Regions from separate parts of the Brachybacterium sp. AOP43-C2-M15 genome, predicted to be linked through region 2. Evidence: riboswitches for the same ligand, from Rfam matches in the RefSeq annotation. Region 2 holds a riboswitch; each other region holds the start of a gene.

Region 1 (5,810 bases), on a different contig from region 2:
CCCTGGACCTCCTGGCCGCCTCGCGACTGGAGGTGAACGTGGTGATGGCCGTGCGCGACGAGCGCCGCGTGGAGGACCTCGGGCGCCTGATCGCGCATCCGCGGCACGTCGGCGGCTCCGACGGGATCTTCGTGGGCGCCCATCCGCATCCGCGCGCCCGCGGCACCTTCGCCTCCTATCTCGGCACCTACGTGCGCGAGCACGGATTCCTCGACTGGCCCGCCGCGATCGATCACCTCTCCACCGCACCTGCCCGCCGCTTCCGCCTCGGCGCGCGCGGCCGCCTCGTCCCCGGCGCGGTCGCGGACATGGTCCTCGTCGACCCGGACACCGTCCGCGACACGGCGACCTACGCGGACCCTCACGGACTCGCCGTCGGCATCGACGACGTCGTGGTCGGTGGCAGGGCGGTGCTCGCAGATGGCAGGCTGACCGGAGAGCATCCCGGCGGCGGCCTCCGCGCCGACCCGCCGGCAGGGGACCGACCGACATGACCCCGACCGCCACGAACCCGTCTCCACCGACCCGAGGAGCAGCATGACCCCCAAGGACGCCGTCCGCACCAGCAGCGCACCGCAGCCCGCCGGCCCCTACAGCCAGGCGATCGTGAGCGGCGACCTGCTGTTCACCGCCGGTTTCGGACCGCAGGACCCGGCGACCGGCGAGGTCGCGGACTCGGTCGCGGAGCAGACCCGGCAGGTGCTGCGGAACCTCCGGGCCGTCCTCGCCGAGCGCGGGGCGAGCCTCGACGACGCGCTGAAGACCACGGTGCACCTCGCGGACCTCGCCGACTTCGCGGAGTTCAACGACGCCTACCGCGAGTTCTTCTCCGAGCCGTTCCCGGTGCGCACCACCGTCGGCTCGCAGCTGGCGAACATCCTGGTCGAGATCGACCTGGTGGCCCGCCTCCCGCGCTGAGCCCTGGGGGCGCCCTGACCGGCCCTACCCGGATCCCGGCCGAGCCCTCTCCGAGCCCCTCCGAGCCCCTCCGGGCCCGTCCGGGGGTCAGGTCTAGAAGAACGTCTCGACCGCTTCGTCCACGGCACCGGTGGCCGGGTCCAGCAGCGGGACGAGCCGCCACTTGTCGAAGGCCGTGCAGGGGTGCGAGAGCCCGAGCACCACGACCTCGCCCACGGCAGGGCCGTCCTCTCCCTCCCAGCGCAGGAAGGCGTGCTGGTCGTTCAGCGCGGTGATCTCCGCCTGCGGCAGGGGGAGCTCCTCGCCGCCCAGCGCGGCGGCCCGGGCGAGGGGGCGCGGCAGGCCTTCGTCGAAGGGCACGTCCCGCTTGCCGGCGTCGAGCAGGGCGAGCCCCGGCTCGGGCCTCGAGACCACCCGGGCGTAGGCCCGCATCGCGGGGCGCAGCGCCTGGTCCGGGGCGATCCCCCGCTCGACATCGAGCGGGGAGATGCCCTGGTAGAAGCCGGAGTCGTGGACCAGATAGGCGCCGGAGCGGAGGATCCTGCGCATGCCCTGCAGCGGCGCGAGGGCCTCGGCGACCAGGTCGGGATAGGCGCTGCCGCCCGCGGTCGCCCACGGCACGCCCTCCACCAGCGGACGCAGCTGCTCCGCGAGCTCGGCGAGGCGGGAGCAGTAGGCGCCGACGGCCTGCAGCGCGGACTCCGAGCGGTCATGGCCGAGAGCCCCCTCGTAACCGGCGGCCCCGCGCAGGACGAGGGTGCTCGAGGCGGCCGCGCGCTCGGCGACCTCGAGCGCCTGCTCGAGGGTGCGGGCACCGGTGCGACCCCCGTCGGCTCCCAGCTCGACGAGCACCCCGAGCCGCGAGTCGTCCGGGAGCACCTGCTCGAGCAGGTCGATCGTGGCGACAGAGTCCGCCCAGAGCACGAGCTCCTGCTCGGGATGCGCCGCGAGGTGAGCGACCAGGCGGCGCAGCAGGGCCGGGTCGGTGCAGGCGTTGGCGAGCTGCACGGTGGGGATGTCGGCACGCAGGGCGACATCGGCCTGCCAGCCGGTCGCGACGGTGATCCCGGTGCATCCGGCCGCGAGCTGGCGGCGCCACAGCACCGGCGCCATGGTGGTCTTCCCGTGCGGCATCAGCTCGAGGCCGCGCTCCTGCGTCCACGCCTCCATCACCTGCAGGTTGTGGTCGATCGCCGCGTCGTCGAGCACGAGCAGCGGGGTGGAGAGGTCCCGCAGCCCCAGCCCCAGATCGGTGACCGGGCGTCCGATCGCGGAGGCGGGGAAGGACTTGTCGGTGGCCTGGACGGTGCGCGGAGCGGGAGGGGACATCGGGACCTCACGGGGCGTGACGACGGTGTGCGGGACTGCGGTCGACTCTACGCAGGAGCACGGCCGACGGCGAGGACGCGGCGGAGACGCGGCTCATCGGCGCGCACGGGTGGTCTCCCGATAGCGGCTGGGCCGCATCCCGTACTCCCGGGTGAACGCGGCGCTGAGCGCGAAGGAGCTCGAGTAGCCCACCTGCCGGGCGATCGAGTCGAGGGTGTCGTCACTCAGCTCGAGACGATCCGCCGCCTGGCACAGTCGCCATCCGGAGAGATAGGAGATCGGCGGCTCGCCCATCACCTCCGCGAAGCGGCGGGCGAAGGCGGCCCGGGAGACCCCGGCCCGGCGGGCCAGGGAGGCGACGGTCCACTCCTGTGCGGGATCGGCGTGCAGGGCACCCAGCGCAGGGCCGACGACCGGATCACCGGCGGCGCCGTACCAGGCGGGGGCGGAGACCTCCGCCAGGGCGAACCAGTCCCGCAGCGCCCCGATCAGCACGAGGTCCAGCAGCCTGTCGAGAACCGCCTGCTGACCGGGCTCGTCGTTGCCGAGCTCGCTCTCGAGGAGATCCAGGGCGGTCGACCGTTGCTCCTCGCGCGGGACGACGACGGCGTTCGGCAGGGCGCTCAGCAGCCGCTCGGCGATCCGGCCGGAGGTCGGGAGCGTCCCGGTCAGCAGCACGCTCTCCGCCGCGAGCCGCTCGCGGCGGACCCGGGCGTCCAGGCCCACGCGCTCGTTCGCGAGCACGGCGCCCTCCGCGTCGAGGCAGGAGCCCTCGGCCGTCACGACGCAGGTGGGCTCCGCCGCGCCGTCGAGGTCACTGCTCAGGAGGATCGGCCCGCGGCCGGTGAGGATCGCCAGGTCCCGTGCTCCCAGGGGCTCGGCGTCCCGTCCCTGCTGGTGGAGCCAGCCGCTCCCGCGGAGCAGGGTGGCGACGGTGATCGAGGATCCGGTCTCGACCCGGACGCTCCAGTGCTCGGTGAGCAGGCTGCGGTCGATCAGGGCGCCCGAGGAGCGGAGGTTGCCGAGCACTTCGGTGAGGATCTCCATCCCTCCAGCGTAGACGCTGGCATATGGATCTCAGCGTTCAGAGCATTCTCCGTCTCTCTCGGGGTGCGGTGGACTGGGTCATGACCGACGGAGCGACACTGCGCTCCGCACCGACCGCCCCACCTGGAGGTCCCTCGTGACCGTCGACCATCCCCCGCTCCCGGGCTCCGCCCTGTGGGTGCTCGCCCACCCGCGACAGCAGTCGCTGAGCGGCCACCTGTTCCGCGCCGGCACCCGGGCCCTGTCCCAGGGCCACGACGTGATGACCTCGGACCTGTACGCCCAGGGATTCGATCCCGTGCTCGGCGACCGCGACCTCGGAGAGCCCGCCGACCGACCGGGCAATCTGGCCGCGCTCGCCGGTGAGGCCTACACCCGGGGGCTGACCGCGACGGACGTCCGGGCCGAGCAGGAGAAGCTCGCGAAGGCCGAGCTGCTCGTGCTCCAGTTCCCCCTGTGGTGGTACGGCCCCCCGGCGATCCTCAAAGGCTGGCTCGATCGCGTGCTGACCGACAGCTTCGCCTACGACAGCGAGCTCGACCCCGAGCTCGGGATGCCGCGGCGGTACGGGGACGGCGGTCTCACCCGACGTCGGGCGCTCATCGTGGTCACCGCCGGGGACGACGAGCGCACGATCGGGCCGCGCGGGGTCAGCGGCGACCTGGATTCGCTGCTGTTCCCCCTGACCCACGGCGCCCTCTGGTACGTCGGCATCGACGTGCTGGACCTGCACGTCGTCCACGACGCCGACGGACTGGACGAAGTGGACGGCGAGCGCGAGACCCGGCGCCTGGTGGACCGATTGGCCGGGATCGACAGCGAGCCGAGCCGCCCCTATCGACGCCTGCGCGACGGGGACTACCCCGCGGAGCTGCGCGCCCTGGATCCGCGGATCGCCACCGGTCGCACGGATCTCGGCATCCATCGCCGCGACGCCGGGGTCGACCTCGGCGCCGTGGTCTGAGTGAGCCGTGGTCTGAGCGATCCGTGGTCCGAGCGATCCGTGGTCCGAGCGATCCGCCGCGTCCCGGCCAGGGGTCCTCTCCCCGTGACCGGCCGGGCATCTGCTACCGTCGTCGCCGATCCCTCGGGTGCCCGTCGCAGCGGGCTGAGATCGAACTGTCGCGGTTCGAGCACCGACCGAACCTGCCCCGGGTCATGCCGGCGAAGGAAGAAGGAGAGCGAGACGATGTCCGCACGCCCTGAGAACTACCCCACCCACAGCCTCGGCCACCTCGAGGACCCCGCCCACGGCATCCGGGTGCCCGTCACCCGGATCGCCCAGGACGATTCCCCCGCCGGTGTGCCGAACCCGCCGCTGGAGGTGTACCGCACCGCCGGGCCCGGCTGCGAGCCCGAGGTGGGCCTGGCCCCGATGCGCTCCGCATGGATCGACGGCCGAGAGGACGTCGAGACCTACAGCGGCCGCGGCCGCACCCTCGTCGACGACGGACGCAGCGCCGTGCGCCGCGGCGAGGCGAGCGCGGAGTGGCGCGGCGCGAGCCGACCCCCGCTGCGCTCCCTCCCGGGGCGCCGCGTCACCCAGATGCACTACGCCCGTCGCGGCGAGATCACCCCGGAGATGCGCTACGTGGCGCTGCGGGAGGACTGCGACGTGGAGCTGGTGCGCAGCGAGGTGGCGGCCGGCCGCGCGATCATCCCCGCGAACGTGAACCATCCCGAGGCGGAACCGATGATCATCGGCCGCGCCTTCCTGGTGAAGGTCAACGCCAACATCGGCAACTCGGCGGTGACCTCCTCGATCGCCGAGGAGGTCTCCAAGCTCGAATGGGCCACTCGCTGGGGCGCGGACACCGTCATGGACCTGTCCACCGGGGACGACATCCACACCACCCGCGAGTGGATCCTGCGCAACTCCCCGGTGCCGATCGGGACCGTCCCGATCTACCAGGCCCTCGAGAAGGTCGACGGGGATGCGAACGCGCTGACCTGGGAGATCTTCCGCGACACGGTGATCGAGCAGTGCGAGCAGGGCGTGGACTACATGACGATCCACGCCGGGGTCCTGCTGCGCTACGTGCCGCTGACCGCGAACCGGGTCACCGGGATCGTCTCCCGCGGCGGCTCGATCCTGGCGGGCTGGTGCCTGGCCCACCACCGGGAGAACTTCCTGTACGAGCACTACGACGAGCTGTGCGAGATCTTCGCCCGCTACGACGTGTCCTTCTCGCTGGGCGACGGGCTGCGCCCGGGGTGCCTGGCGGACGCGAACGACGCCGCCCAGTTCGCCGAGCTCGACACCCTCGCGGAGCTGACCCGCCGCGCCTGGGAGCACGACGTGCAGGTGATGGTCGAGGGCCCCGGGCACGTGCCGCTGCACCTGGTGCGCGAGAACGTGGAGCGCCAGCAGGAGCTGTGCGACGGCGCGCCCTTCTACACGCTCGGCCCCCTGGTCACGGACATCGCCCCTGCCTACGACCACATCACCTCCGCGATCGGCGCCACCGAGATCGCGCGCCACGGCACCGCGATGCTCTGCTACGTCACCCCGAAGG
Region 2 (5,810 bases):
GACGGGCTGCATGCGGCCGCGGGCTCGGATCCGGTGGTCGACCTGCACGGACGTCTGGACCGGGTGCGCTGCCAGCAGTGCGATGCGCTCTCCGCGCGCACCGCTCTCCATCAGCGGATGCTCTCGATGAACCCCGAGCTCGCCGCGCGCCTGCCGGAGCTCGCCGCCGATGCGGCCCAGGCCCCGGACGGCGACGCCGAGGTGGATCGCACCAGCACCTTCCGCTATCCGCCGTGCGCCCTGTGCGGCGGGATCCTCAAGCCGGACGTGGTGTCCTTCGGGGAGTCCGCCCGGCCCGAGGTGGTCGCCGCGGCCTTCGCGGCGCTGGAGGCCGCCGAGGCGCTGCTGGTGCTCGGCTCGAGCCTCACGGTGCAGTCCGGGCTGCGCTTCGTGCGCGCCGCCGGGAAGTCGGGCAAGGACGTCGTGATCCTCAACGACGGACCCACCCGCGCCGACCCCGAGGCGACGCTGCGGCTGCACGGTCGGCTCGAGGACGTCCTGGCACGGTGGTCGGCCCTCGCCGGCTGAGGCCGGCTCCGGCAGCGGCTCAGGGCTGCGAGGAGTCCGCCGACCAGGCCGCATAGCCGCCCTGGAGATGACGCAGGTGCCCTTCGCGCCCGCTCCAGGCCGGTCGCAGCCTCTCCAGGGCCTGGGCGGAGCGCACCCCGCCCTGGCAGAACAGCACCACCTCGCCCCCGCCGACGCCGCCGGGCAGCGCCTCCGCGCCGCGGTCCAGGACCTCCCCGAGCGGGATCGGGTGCGCACCGTCGATCGTGCCCGCGGCGGTCTCCCACGGCTCGCGCACGTCCACGAGGGTCACGCCGCCGTCCAGCAGCCGGCGCAGCGCCGGGACGTCGAGGGTCTCCTCCTGCGTCGGACCGCCGCTCCGGCAGGACGGGTCCGCGGCGGCGGGCACCTCGACGCGCGTGGCCGGGGCCCGGTCCGGATCCCGCGCGATGCGCAGTGAGCGGGTGGAGCTGGTCGCCTCGTCCCAGAGCATGAGCGTGCCCACCAGCGGCCGGCCCGTCCCGGTGACCAGCTGGACCACCTGGGAGGCCATGACCGTGCCGATCATCCCGGGCAGGGTGCCGATCACCCCGGCTTCGGCGCACGAGGGCGCCTCGCCCGGTGCCGGCGGCTCCGGGAACACGTCGCGGTAGTGGGCGCTGCGACCGGGCCAGAACACGCTGACCTGACCGTGGTGGCGCAGGACCGCACCCCAGACCACGGGCACGCCCGTGATCTCGCTGGCATCGGCCACGAGGTAGCGGGTGGCGAAGTTGTCGGAGCCGTCCAGCACCACGTCGTGGCCGCGCACGAGCTCGACGACGTTCTCCGCGTCCAGGCGCGTCCGATGGGTCTCGACCGAGACCTCCGGATTGATCCGGCGCACCGCGTCGGCGGCGGAGTCGACCTTGGGGGTGCCGAGACCCTCGGTGCCGTGGATGACCTGGCGGTGGAGGTTGGAGAGGTCCACGACGTCGTCGTCCACGACGGCGAGGGTGCCGATGCCGGCGCCGGCGAGGTACTGCAGCGCGGGGGTGCCCAGGCCGCCGGCGCCGACCACGAGGACGCGGGCGGCGCGCAGGCGCCGTTGGCCGAGGGTGCCGATCGCGGCGAGGGTGATCTGGCGGCGGTAGCGGTCGATCTGGTCGGGGCGCAGCTCCGGCCCGGGCTCGACCAGCGGGGGGTGGGTCACCACGACTCGGCCTCCCGTCCGCCGCTCTCTCCGCGCTCGACGGGGTCGATGAGCCCGTCGGGGGCCGAGGAGGCCAGGGCGAGGCGGCGGCGCGGGATGCGACCGGCCCCCGCGGCCGCGCGCCCGGCGCGCACGGCCAGGTCCATGGCGCGGGCCATGTCCTCGGGCTCGCGGGCACGGGTGACGGCGCTGGCCACGAGCACGGCGGAGCAGCCCAGCTCCATGGCGAGCGCGGCGTCGGAGGCGGTTCCGACCCCGGCGTCGAGGACGACGGGCACCCCGGCCCGCTCGCAGATCATCTCGATGTTGTGGGGGTTGAGGATCCCCAGTCCGGTGCCGATGGGGCTGCCGAGCGGCATCACCGCGGCGGCGCCGGCGTCCTCGAGCCGGCGGGCGAGCGCGGGGTCGTCGCTCGTGTACGGGAGCACGGTGAAGCCGCGCCGCACGAGCTCCTCGGTGGCCTCGAGCAGTTCCACCCCGTCGGGAAGGAGGGTCTCCTCGTCGGCGATGACCTCGAGCTTGACCCAGTCGGTCTCGAGCGCCTCGCGGGCGAGCTCGGCGGTCAGCACCGCGTCACGCACGCTGTAGCAGCCGGCGGTGTTCGGGAGCACGTCGATGCCCAGACGGCGCACCAGCTCGAACACCGAGCCGCGGGTCTGCGTCGAGTAGCGGCGCATGGCGACCGTGGTCAGAGCGGTGCCGGAGGCGATCAGGGCCCGCTCGAGGGCGGCGAGGTCCCGGGCTCCGCCCGTTCCCATGATCAGCCGGGAGGCGAAGGCCCGGCCGGCGACGACCAGCGGGTCGCCCGCAGGAGAGGGAGCCCCAGGAGAGGGAGCCGCGGGAGCGCGATCGGTGGTGGTCATGCTCAGCCTCCCTGGACGGCGGTGACGATCTCGCAGCGCGCACCGTCGGTGAGAGCGGTGGCGGCCCAGCGGCTGCGGGGGACGACGGCGTCGTCGACGGCGACGGCGACGCCGAGCGATCCGCCGTCGGCGGCGCGACCGTCCTCGCCGACCTCCTGGCCGACCTGATCGGCGACGAGATCGCGCACGGTCCACGCGGCGGGGACCGCGCGCTCCTCGGCGTTGACGGTGAGAGCAAGGGTGCTGGTCATCGGGCCTCCTCGAAGACAGGGGCGCCGGTCGGAGCGGCGCCGGGGGTGAAGCGGTCGGGGCGCACGGCGTGCAGGTGCTCGGCCGTGCGGGAGTCCGGGGGGACTGCGTCGATCAGATCGGCGGTGCGCTGCGCGGCCCAGGCGGCCAGCAGGATCCCGTGGCGGTGGTAGCCGGTGGAGACGATCACGTGCTCGGCTCCGGGGACCGGGCCGAGCAGCGGGAGGTCGTCGGGCGTGCCGGGGCGGTCGCGGGTGGTGACCTCGAGCAGCTCGGTCTCGCGCACGGCGGGCAGGATCTCCGCGGCGTCCTGGAGCAGCTGCAGCACCCCGCCGGCGGAGGTGCCCGCGAGGTCGTCCTCGCGGCTGGTGGCGCCGAGCACGAGGGTGCGGTCGTCGCGGGGGACGAGATAGACGGGACGGCCCCGCACGAGGGCGCGCACGGTGCGTCCGACGAGGTTCTCCTCCCCCGGCAGGAGCAGCGACTGCGGGACCCGCAGGCGCAGGATGTCGCCGTGGACGGGGCGCAGGGAGAGGTCGAGCGCGCGATGGGGTCCGTCGATCGCCGGGACGCCGAGCCCGGCGGCGAGGACCACGGCGTCGGCCTCGATCCCCGCGCAGTCGGTGACCGCGCCCCGCCGGATCTCGACGGGCGGTCCGGCTCCGGGCACGGAGCGGGCCGAGCGCGGCGCGGGGTCCGAGGGCCCCGTCGCCCCGAGGGCGTCGAGGACGCTCGCCGCGAGCCGTCGCGGGTCGACCTGGTGATCGCGCTCGAGGAGCACGCCGCCGGCGAGCCCGCGCAGCAGCGCCCCCTCCTCGCGGTGCAGCGCGGCGCCCGTGAGCTCCCGCACCTCGGCCCCGGTCGCGCGCTGGACGGCGCCCAGGGCGCGCAGGTCCGCGAGATCCGCGGCGTCCCGGCCGACGACGAGGGTGGAGGCGTCGCGGTACCCGGCGCCGGGGAGCTCCGCGGCGAGCTCGCGGTGCAGCTCCCCGGCCGCGCGCATGATGTCCCACAGCGGCCCCTGGCCGTGCTGGATCTCGGCGGCGGGGGCGAGCATCCCGGCGGCGGCGAAGCTCGCCCCCTCGGCGATCCCCTGCGAGCGCAGCTCCACCCGGTGCCCGCGGCGGCGCAGCTCGTACGCGGTGAGCAGGCCCACGATGCCCGCTCCGATGACGACGACGTGCTGCATGAGCGCTCTCCTCCTGACGACGGCATGATCCGCATCCAGTGCTGGTGGTCGGCGCTGCGCGCCCTCTCAGCCCGGCACCCCGGGCTCCCACGGAAGGTCTCGAGTCTATGCCGTCGAACGCCTCCCGCGCAGAGAGGTCACCCGGGCGCTCCCCCGCCGGTGATCAGGACGGTGGCGAGGGCGCGCAGGTCCTCGGCGTCCACGGCGCGGAACTCCAGCTGCGGGTCGTCCGCGCCGGGATCGAGGGCCTCCATCGTCAGCACCCCCTCCGGTGTCGCGTACACGCTGGCCTGCTGCACCGTCCCGTCGGCCGTGCGGACCACGGTCAGCACGGTGAGCGCGCGGGTCAGGGCGAGCTGCTGGGCGATCGCGCTGCTCGCGAGAGCGGAGGAACGCACCCGCAGCGGCTCGCCCGACCGGGTGGTCGTGCCCTCGGGGTCCAGCAGGTGCACCAGCCGGGCGACGGCCTGCTCCCGCCGCAGCGGGGTGAAGCGGTGGATGCCGAGGGGTGTCACCTCCTCCTCGAGCACCCCGTCGTCGTGCACACAGTGGTGCAGGCGCTGCACCTGGGGGCCCTGGGCGGTCTGCACGGTGCGCTCGGCGGTGAGGAAGAGGGTCGCGGTGCGCCGCAGCACCAGGCAGCCGGCGAGCTCGGGGTCCGCTCGCCACTGCGCCCGTCCGCTCTCCGGGTCGACGGTCTCGCGGACCTGACCGGCGGCGATGAGCGCCCGCAGCCCGACCCCGGCCGCGAAGCTCCGCCGGTCGGGGTGCTCGTCGAGCCAGGGCGTCGCCGTGAACTGGCGCCGCTCGTAGCCGTCGAGCGCGGCGAGCTGCTCGTCGGTGAGGGCGAGCAGCAGCTCCGCGTCGCCCTGCTCGGACCGCTGCAGCACCTCGGCCGCCGCGGAGACGTCCGACGAGGAGAAGCGGATCGGGGCCGCAGGATCGCTCGATCCCAGACCCGCCGGGAGGTCGGGGACCGCCCCCGGCGTGGTGGGGGACGGATCCTGGGTGGCGCCGACGGGCCGGTCGGCGGGGTTCTGGCTCATGATTCGACACTATCGGCCTCCGGAGGGCCGACAATGGACATGCCCCGCCGCCCCGCGTGAAGGAGAGGATCCCCGATGACCGCCCAGCTCACGCCGCTCGACCTCAACGCCGACCTCGGGGAGGGCTACGGCGCCTGGTCGATGGGGGACGACGCCGCGATGCTCGACGTGGTCACCACCGCGAACATCGCCTGCGGCGGGCACGCCGGGGACCCGGGGACCATGCGGGCGGCGACCCGTGCGGCCCGCGCCCGGGACGTCGCGATCACCGCGCACGTCGCCTATCCGGATCTGGGCGGCTTCGGCCGGCGCTTCCTCGACGTCTCTCCCGCCGACCTCACCGATCTGCTGATCGTGCAGGTGGGGGCGCTGCAGGCGATGGCCGGGGCCGAGCGGGCGCAGGTGCGCGGGGTGAAGCCGCACGGCGCCCTCTACAACGCCCTGGCCCATCACGAGGCCCAGGCGGCCGCCGTGGTGCAGGCGCTGCAGGAGCTCGGCGGCGAGCTGCCGCTGGTCGCCGCGCCCGGCGCCGTCGTGGTCGACGTCGCGCGGAGGGCCGGGATCGAGGTGGTGCTCGAAGGGTTCGCGGATCGCGCCTATCTCCCCGACGGCACCCTGACGCCGCGCGCTCTGCCCGGCGCCGTGCTCACCGATCCCGCGGCGGTCGCCGAGCAGGCCCTGTCGATCGCCACCGAGCAGCGGGTGCGCGCGGCCGACGGGAGCCGGGTCGAGCTGCCGGTCCGCTCCCTCTGCCTGCACGGCGA
Region 3 (5,810 bases), on a different contig from region 2:
TCGATCCGCAGGTCATGACCGTCGGACGCCGCGAGCGAGGCCTCCAGCACCACGATCGCCATCGACGTCTCGTCGGTCCACTCCCCCGGCTGCCAGTCCAGGATCCCGCCGCCGATCATCTCGACCTCCTCGGAGTCCACCACCGGGGGCTGGAACTCGTAGGGAGCGCCCAGGGCGTCGCCCGCGGCGGCCGCCACCACCGCGCCGACGGCGCGCTGGCGCTGGGCAGCGGACAGGCCCGCGCCGCCGGTCTTCCTCGCATCCGTCCTCACGAACCCATCGTTCCACACCGCCGGTGGCGGACCGCACGGCGTCTCGCCCCCGCTACCCTGGTGGGGACCCAGAAGGAGCTCCATGACCGACACCCCCGCAGCGGCCGGGCCGCACTGTGACGACCCCCACGACCACACCGGACACGACCATCCCCCCACCGGTGCGGATCTGGTCCGGGACCTCGTCAAGGGGCTGTCGATCCAAGCGCTGCTGATCCCTGCGCTCGCGGTGGTGCTGCTGATCGCGATCCTGCCCTTCGCGCCCGTGAGCCCCGTCCCGCTGCTGCTGGGCATCGGTCTGGGCGCCGCGCAGCTGGCCTCGCTGGTCGCCACCAGCCTCTTCGTGGCCCGCACCCGCACCCAGCTGGCCGTCAACCCGGGACTGCTGGCCGTGCGCAGCGTGGTCGACGAGCTGCTGCGCGTGGCGGCGGTGCTGCTGGCGGTGCTGCTGTGGCCCGCGGACATCCGGGCCGAGCTCGGCGTCTGGGTGGGCGCGGGCTGCGCCCTGGTGTGGCTCATCCTCGCCACCGCCCAGACCGTCACTACCCGGCAGCGCATCGCCCGCCCCGGCGACTGGTCCACGGAGGCGATCTCGACCCTGCTCGCGCAGCGCGTCGGGGCGCGCTCCACCGTGATCATGCGCCTGCTCGACGTGGCGGGCACCGCGATGTTCCAGGTCGGCGCGACGATCCTGGTGATCCTCTCGCCCGTGCTCGTGATCGGCACGATCGTGCTCTCGATCGGCGTCGGCCTGTCGACCCTCGTGCTGCACCGCCGCCCGCCCGCCGATCGCGCCCGCAGCCCCTGGGCCTACGCCCCCGTCGGCCTCGGGCTGCTGGCCCTCGCGCTGGCCTCCTTCGGGCTGCTCGCCCTCTGACCCGCGTCCGCCGGACGCCGCCCTCGACCACCCCACCTCACCGCAGGAGCCGATGATGACCACTGCCCCCGCCGCCCGCCGTTCGGGCCTCTCCCTCGACCAGGTCGACGACGCCGTCCGGATCCAGGACGACCTCTTCGGACACGTCAACGGGCGCTGGCTGCGCGAGCACGAGATGCCCGCGGACCGCTCGAGCGACGGTGCCTTCCACGCCCTGCGCGACCTCTCGGAGGACCAGGTGCGCGAGATCGTCGAGGAGGCCGCGGCCGACGTCGAGCGCGCCGACCCCGCCGGGGAGCAGGTCCCCACCAGCGACCACGCCCGGGTGGGCGCGCTGTACCGGATGTTCATGGACACCGACGCGATCGAGCGGGCGGGGCTCGGGGTCCTCGAGGACCTGCTGGGCACCATCACCGCCGCCGCCGATCTCGAGGCGATCACGCGCACCATGGCCGCCCCCGACTCCGGGGCCTCCGCGCTGCTGTCCTACGTGTGGACCGATGACCACGACTCCACGAGCTACCAGGTCAAGATCCACCAGGGCGGGCTGGGCCTGCCCGACGAGTCCTACTACCGCGAGGACCGCTACGCCGAGATCCGCGAGGCCTACACGGCGCACCTGGCGAACCTCGCCCGCCTCGCCGAGCTGCCCGGCCGCGAGGGCCTGGTCGCCGGGTCCCCGGAGGACCTCGCCGGCGCCGTGATGGTCTTCGAGACCCGTCTGGCCGCCTGCCACGTGGACGTGGTCCGCCTGCGCGACCGTGAGAAGTCCTCCAACCCGATGGACGCCGCCCAGCGCCGCGAGCTCGCCCCGTCCTTCCCCTGGGAGGCCTTCGTCGAGGGCACCGAGGCGCCCAGCGCCGCCTTCGAGGTCGTCTCGGTGGGCCAGCCCGAGTTCGTCTCCGCGGCCGCCGAGCTGCTGGCCGGCGAGGACCTCGACGTGCTGCGCAGCTGGCTGGCCGTGCACGCGGTCGCCGCCTACGCCCCCTACGGCCCCGCCGCCCTGGTCGAGGAGGACTTCGCCTTCTCCGGCCGGATCCTCTCCGGCGCCGAGCAGCTGCGGGAGCGCTGGAAGCGCGCCGTCGCCTTCGTCGAGGGCGTCGTCGGCTTCGCCGTCGGCCGGGAGTACGTCTCCCGCCACTTCCCCGCCGCCCACAAGGAGCGGATGACCGAACTGGTCGACGCCCTGCTGGACGCCTACCGCGACTCCATCGAGACGCTGCCCTGGATGACCCCGGCCACCCGGCAGAAGGCGCTCGCGAAGCTCGCGAGGTTCACCCCGAAGATCGGCTACCCCGAGAAGTGGCGGGAGTACGACGGACTGGAGATCGTGCCCGGCGACCTCGTCGCCACCGCCCGCGCCTCGCGCCGCTTCGACGCGGCCTACGAGTACGCGAAGGTGGGCGGCCCGATCGACGAGACCGAGTGGCACATGACCCCGCAGACGGTCAACGCCTACTACAACCCTGGCCGCAACGAGATCGTCTTCCCGGCCGCGATCCTGCAGCCCCCGTTCTTCGACGCCGAGGCGGACGACGCCGTGAACTTCGGCGGGATCGGCGCCGTCATCGGCCACGAGGTGGGGCACGGCTTCGACGACCAGGGCTCCAAGTACGACGGCGACGGCAACCTGATCTCCTGGTGGACGCCGGAGGACCGGGAGGCCTTCGACGGCCGGGCGGCGCAGCTCATCGCCCAGTACTCCGAGCTGTCCCCGCGCGAGCTCGACGACACTCATCGCGTCAACGGGGCTCTGACCATCGGCGAGAACATCGGCGACCTGGGCGGGCTCTCGATCGCGGTCAAGGCGTATCTGTCCCGCAGGGACGCCGAGGAGGTCGCCGCCGAGCTCGACGGCCTCGACGGCCTGCAGCGCGTCTTCTGGTCCTGGGCGACCGTGTGGCGGGGCCGGAACCGCACCCAGGAGGCGATCCGACGCCTGGCCGTGGACCCCCACGCCCCGATGGAGTTCCGCTGCAACTCCGTGGTGGGCCACCTCGAGGAGTTCCACACCGCCTTCGACGTGACCGAGGGCGATGCCATGTACCGCGCCCCCGAGGAGCGGGTGGCGATCTGGTGAGACCGGACCCGCCGTTCTACGTGGGCCGCACCCGGCCCACCTCCGTCGGCTGGACCCGCATCGGGGTGACGCTCCTGTGCGGCGCGGTGCTCGCCGTGCTCATGGCCCAGCGCTCCTCGACGCCGGTGGTGCTGCTGGTGGTGGTGCTCTTCCTCGCCCTGTCGCTGTGGACCTGGATGGGCCAGGCCACCCGCTTCATCGTCGACGAGCACGGGATCACGGTGAGCCTCGGCGGATTCCTGCCGCGCCGGCCGTGGCCGGTCGAGAACTTCCGCACCGTGCAGCTGCGCGAGATGCCGTCCTCGACGGTGGGCGTGACCCTCGGCGGCTACGGCTGGCGGCGAGGGAAGGCGATCACGTCGCGGCCCGAGGAGCTCACCCCCGTCGGCCGCCGGAAGATCTTCACCGTCGCCGGGACCCAGCAGCCCTACCGGATGCTGGTCACCCGCCCCGGTACGCTGGTCGAGATCATCGGCCGCGACGCCCCGCACTACATCCTCTCCCCCGAGGATCCGCAGGCGACCGCGGAGGCGGTGGACCAGGCGATCCGGGCGCGCCGCTGAGCGCGGCGCCGTCCCTCGTCCGGGCACGCTAGACTGGGCGATCGTCATCCACTGACAGGGGAGCACCTCCGGGTGCTGAGAGTGCGCACACGAGCGCAGACCCTCGAACCTGATCCGGCTCGCACCGGCGTAGGGAGTCGGGATATCCGCGCGGCACCACCGGTGGCGCACGCCCCTTCCACTCATGGGAGGAGAAGTGATGACCCGCTATCGCACCGTGGACCTGCTGGTGACCGTCCTGATCGGAGCGGCCTTCGGCGTCGCGTTCCTGGGCTACGGCCAGCTGTACACGCTGATCGGCCCGCTCACCGCGGCCTTCAAGCCCGCCGAGGGGCTGCTGGCAGGGATCTGGTTCCTGCCGGCGATGCTCGCCGCCCTCATCGTGCGCAAGCCCGGCGCCGCCCTGCTCGCGGAGATGATCGCCGCGGTGCTCTCGATGCTGCTGGGCAGCCAGTGGGGCTGGGGCACCGCGATCTCCGGGCTGATGCAGGGCGGCGGCGTGGAGCTCGCCTTCCTGCTCACCCGCTACCGCCGCTTCACCCTGCCGGTGGCCGTGCTGGGCGGCGTGCTCGCCGCGCTGCTCGAATGGGGCTGGGAGAAGTTCGCCTACTACCAGGAGATGAGCTGGGCCTTCTCCGGCGCCATGCTCGGCTTCTTCGTGCTCTCCGGGGTGCTGCTGTGCGGCGTGCTGGGCTGGGCGGCCACCCGCGCCCTGGTCGCCACCGGGGCGGTGGACTCCCTCGCCGCCGGCCGGGAGCACTCCCGGGCCGCGGCCGTCTGAGCGGAGGGAAGAGGATCACCCCGCCGAGCGCCCCGACCGCCGCGGGTCTGCGCCTGGACGGCCTGCGGTGGCGCCCCCTCTCGCGCCGCGAGCCGACCATCGCGGGCCTCGACCTCGAGATCCCGCACGGCCAGCGGGTGCTGCTCGCCGGGGCCAGCGGCAGCGGCAAGTCGACCGTGCTGCGCGCCCTGGCCGGCCTGCTCGACGAGGAGGACGGCGAGGGCGCGGGCCTGCTCCCGCCGCCGCAGCGGCCCGGCGAGCGCGGACTGCTGCTGCAGAACCCCGCGCACGCCCTGGTCGCCGCGACCATCGCGAGGGACACCGCCTTCGGACCCGAGAACGCCGGCCTGGAGCGCCCCGAGATCCGCGCCCGGGCGGAGGCGGCCCTCGACGCGGCGCAGGTGCGGATCGATCCCTCCCGCGCACCGCTGGACGCCTCCGGGGGCCAGCAGCAGCGAGTCGCGCTGGCCGGCGCGCTCGCCCTGGACCCCGAGCTGCTGCTGCTCGACGAGCCCACCAGCATGCTCGATGCCGACACCGCCGCGCTGGTGCGCGAGGCGGTGCTGTCCGCCTGCGCTCGGTCGGGCTCCACCCTGGTGGTCGCCGAGCACCGCCTGGAGCCCTGGATCCCCCACATGGACCGGCTGGTGGTGCTCGGCGCGCAGGCGGAGGTGCTCGCCGACGGCGCGCCGGGGACCGTCCTGCACGAGCAGGAGACGCTGCTGCGGCAGGCGGGGGTGCTGGGGGCTGGGCCTCGGGGTGCGGGGCCGCTGGGCGCGGGGCCGCCGACGGCGGGACCGGAGCGGGGACGGGCGGCGGGGGCCCCGGTCCTCGCCTCCCTCGAGGGCGTCACCGTGCCGGGACGCGGGCTGCGCGAGCCCCTGGACCTCGAGGCGCGGACCGGGCGGCTCACCGTGCTCACCGGCCCCAGCGGCGCCGGGAAGACGACGCTGCTGCGCACCCTGCTCGACCCGGGCGAGCCGGCCACCGGCACCGTCACCCGGCCGGAGCCCGCTCGGATCGCGTTCGTCCCCCAGGACCCCGAGCACTCCTTCGTCGCCGGGACCGCGGGCGAGGAGATGCTCGCCTCCCCGTGGGCCGAGGATCCCCGACTCGCGGAGGAGCTGCTCGAGCGGGCCGGTCTCGCGGCCCTGCGCGGCGCACCTCCGCACCGCCTCTCGGGCGGGGAGCAGCGTCGGCTCGCGATCGCCGCGGCCCTGGCCCAGTCCCCCGCGCT

Evidence for each region. Region 2 has a riboswitch for thiamine pyrophosphate ahead of thiO (glycine oxidase ThiO). Riboswitches for the same ligand answer to the same signal wherever they lie in the genome.
Region 1: another riboswitch for thiamine pyrophosphate. It lies ahead of thiC (phosphomethylpyrimidine synthase ThiC); the one in region 2 lies ahead of thiO (glycine oxidase ThiO).
Region 3: another riboswitch for thiamine pyrophosphate. It lies ahead of ACT3SP_RS06150 (ECF transporter S component); the one in region 2 lies ahead of thiO (glycine oxidase ThiO).

The regions. Positions count from the first base shown of each region.
Region 1 is NZ_JBQSWB010000007.1:230,390-236,199, reverse strand. It holds gene ACT3SP_RS09925 (N-acyl-D-amino-acid deacylase family protein) at 1-494, shown strand, start outside; gene ACT3SP_RS09920 (RidA family protein) at 538-918, shown strand; gene ACT3SP_RS09915 (hypothetical protein) at 1,012-2,247, opposite strand; gene ACT3SP_RS09910 (cupin domain-containing protein) at 2,341-3,294, opposite strand; gene ACT3SP_RS09905 (NAD(P)H-dependent oxidoreductase) at 3,431-4,258, shown strand; TPP riboswitch at 4,374-4,484, shown strand; gene thiC (phosphomethylpyrimidine synthase ThiC) at 4,484-5,810, shown strand, end outside.
Region 2 is NZ_JBQSWB010000001.1:54,117-59,926, forward strand. It holds gene ACT3SP_RS00185 (Sir2 family NAD-dependent protein deacetylase) at 1-528, shown strand, start outside; gene moeB (molybdopterin-synthase adenylyltransferase MoeB) at 548-1,699, opposite strand; gene ACT3SP_RS00195 (thiazole synthase) at 1,696-2,562, opposite strand; gene thiS (sulfur carrier protein ThiS) at 2,565-2,813, opposite strand; gene thiO (glycine oxidase ThiO) at 2,810-4,000, opposite strand; TPP riboswitch at 3,995-4,101, opposite strand; gene ACT3SP_RS00210 (hypothetical protein) at 4,138-5,046, opposite strand; gene ACT3SP_RS00215 (LamB/YcsF family protein) at 5,122-5,810, shown strand, end outside.
Region 3 is NZ_JBQSWB010000004.1:193,533-199,342, forward strand. It holds gene ACT3SP_RS06130 (ADP-ribosylglycohydrolase family protein) at 1-272, opposite strand, end outside; gene ACT3SP_RS06135 (hypothetical protein) at 355-1,149, shown strand; gene ACT3SP_RS06140 (M13 family metallopeptidase) at 1,205-3,229, shown strand; gene ACT3SP_RS06145 (hypothetical protein) at 3,226-3,792, shown strand; TPP riboswitch at 3,839-3,945, shown strand; gene ACT3SP_RS06150 (ECF transporter S component) at 3,992-4,573, shown strand; gene ACT3SP_RS06155 (ATP-binding cassette domain-containing protein) at 4,672-5,810, shown strand, end outside.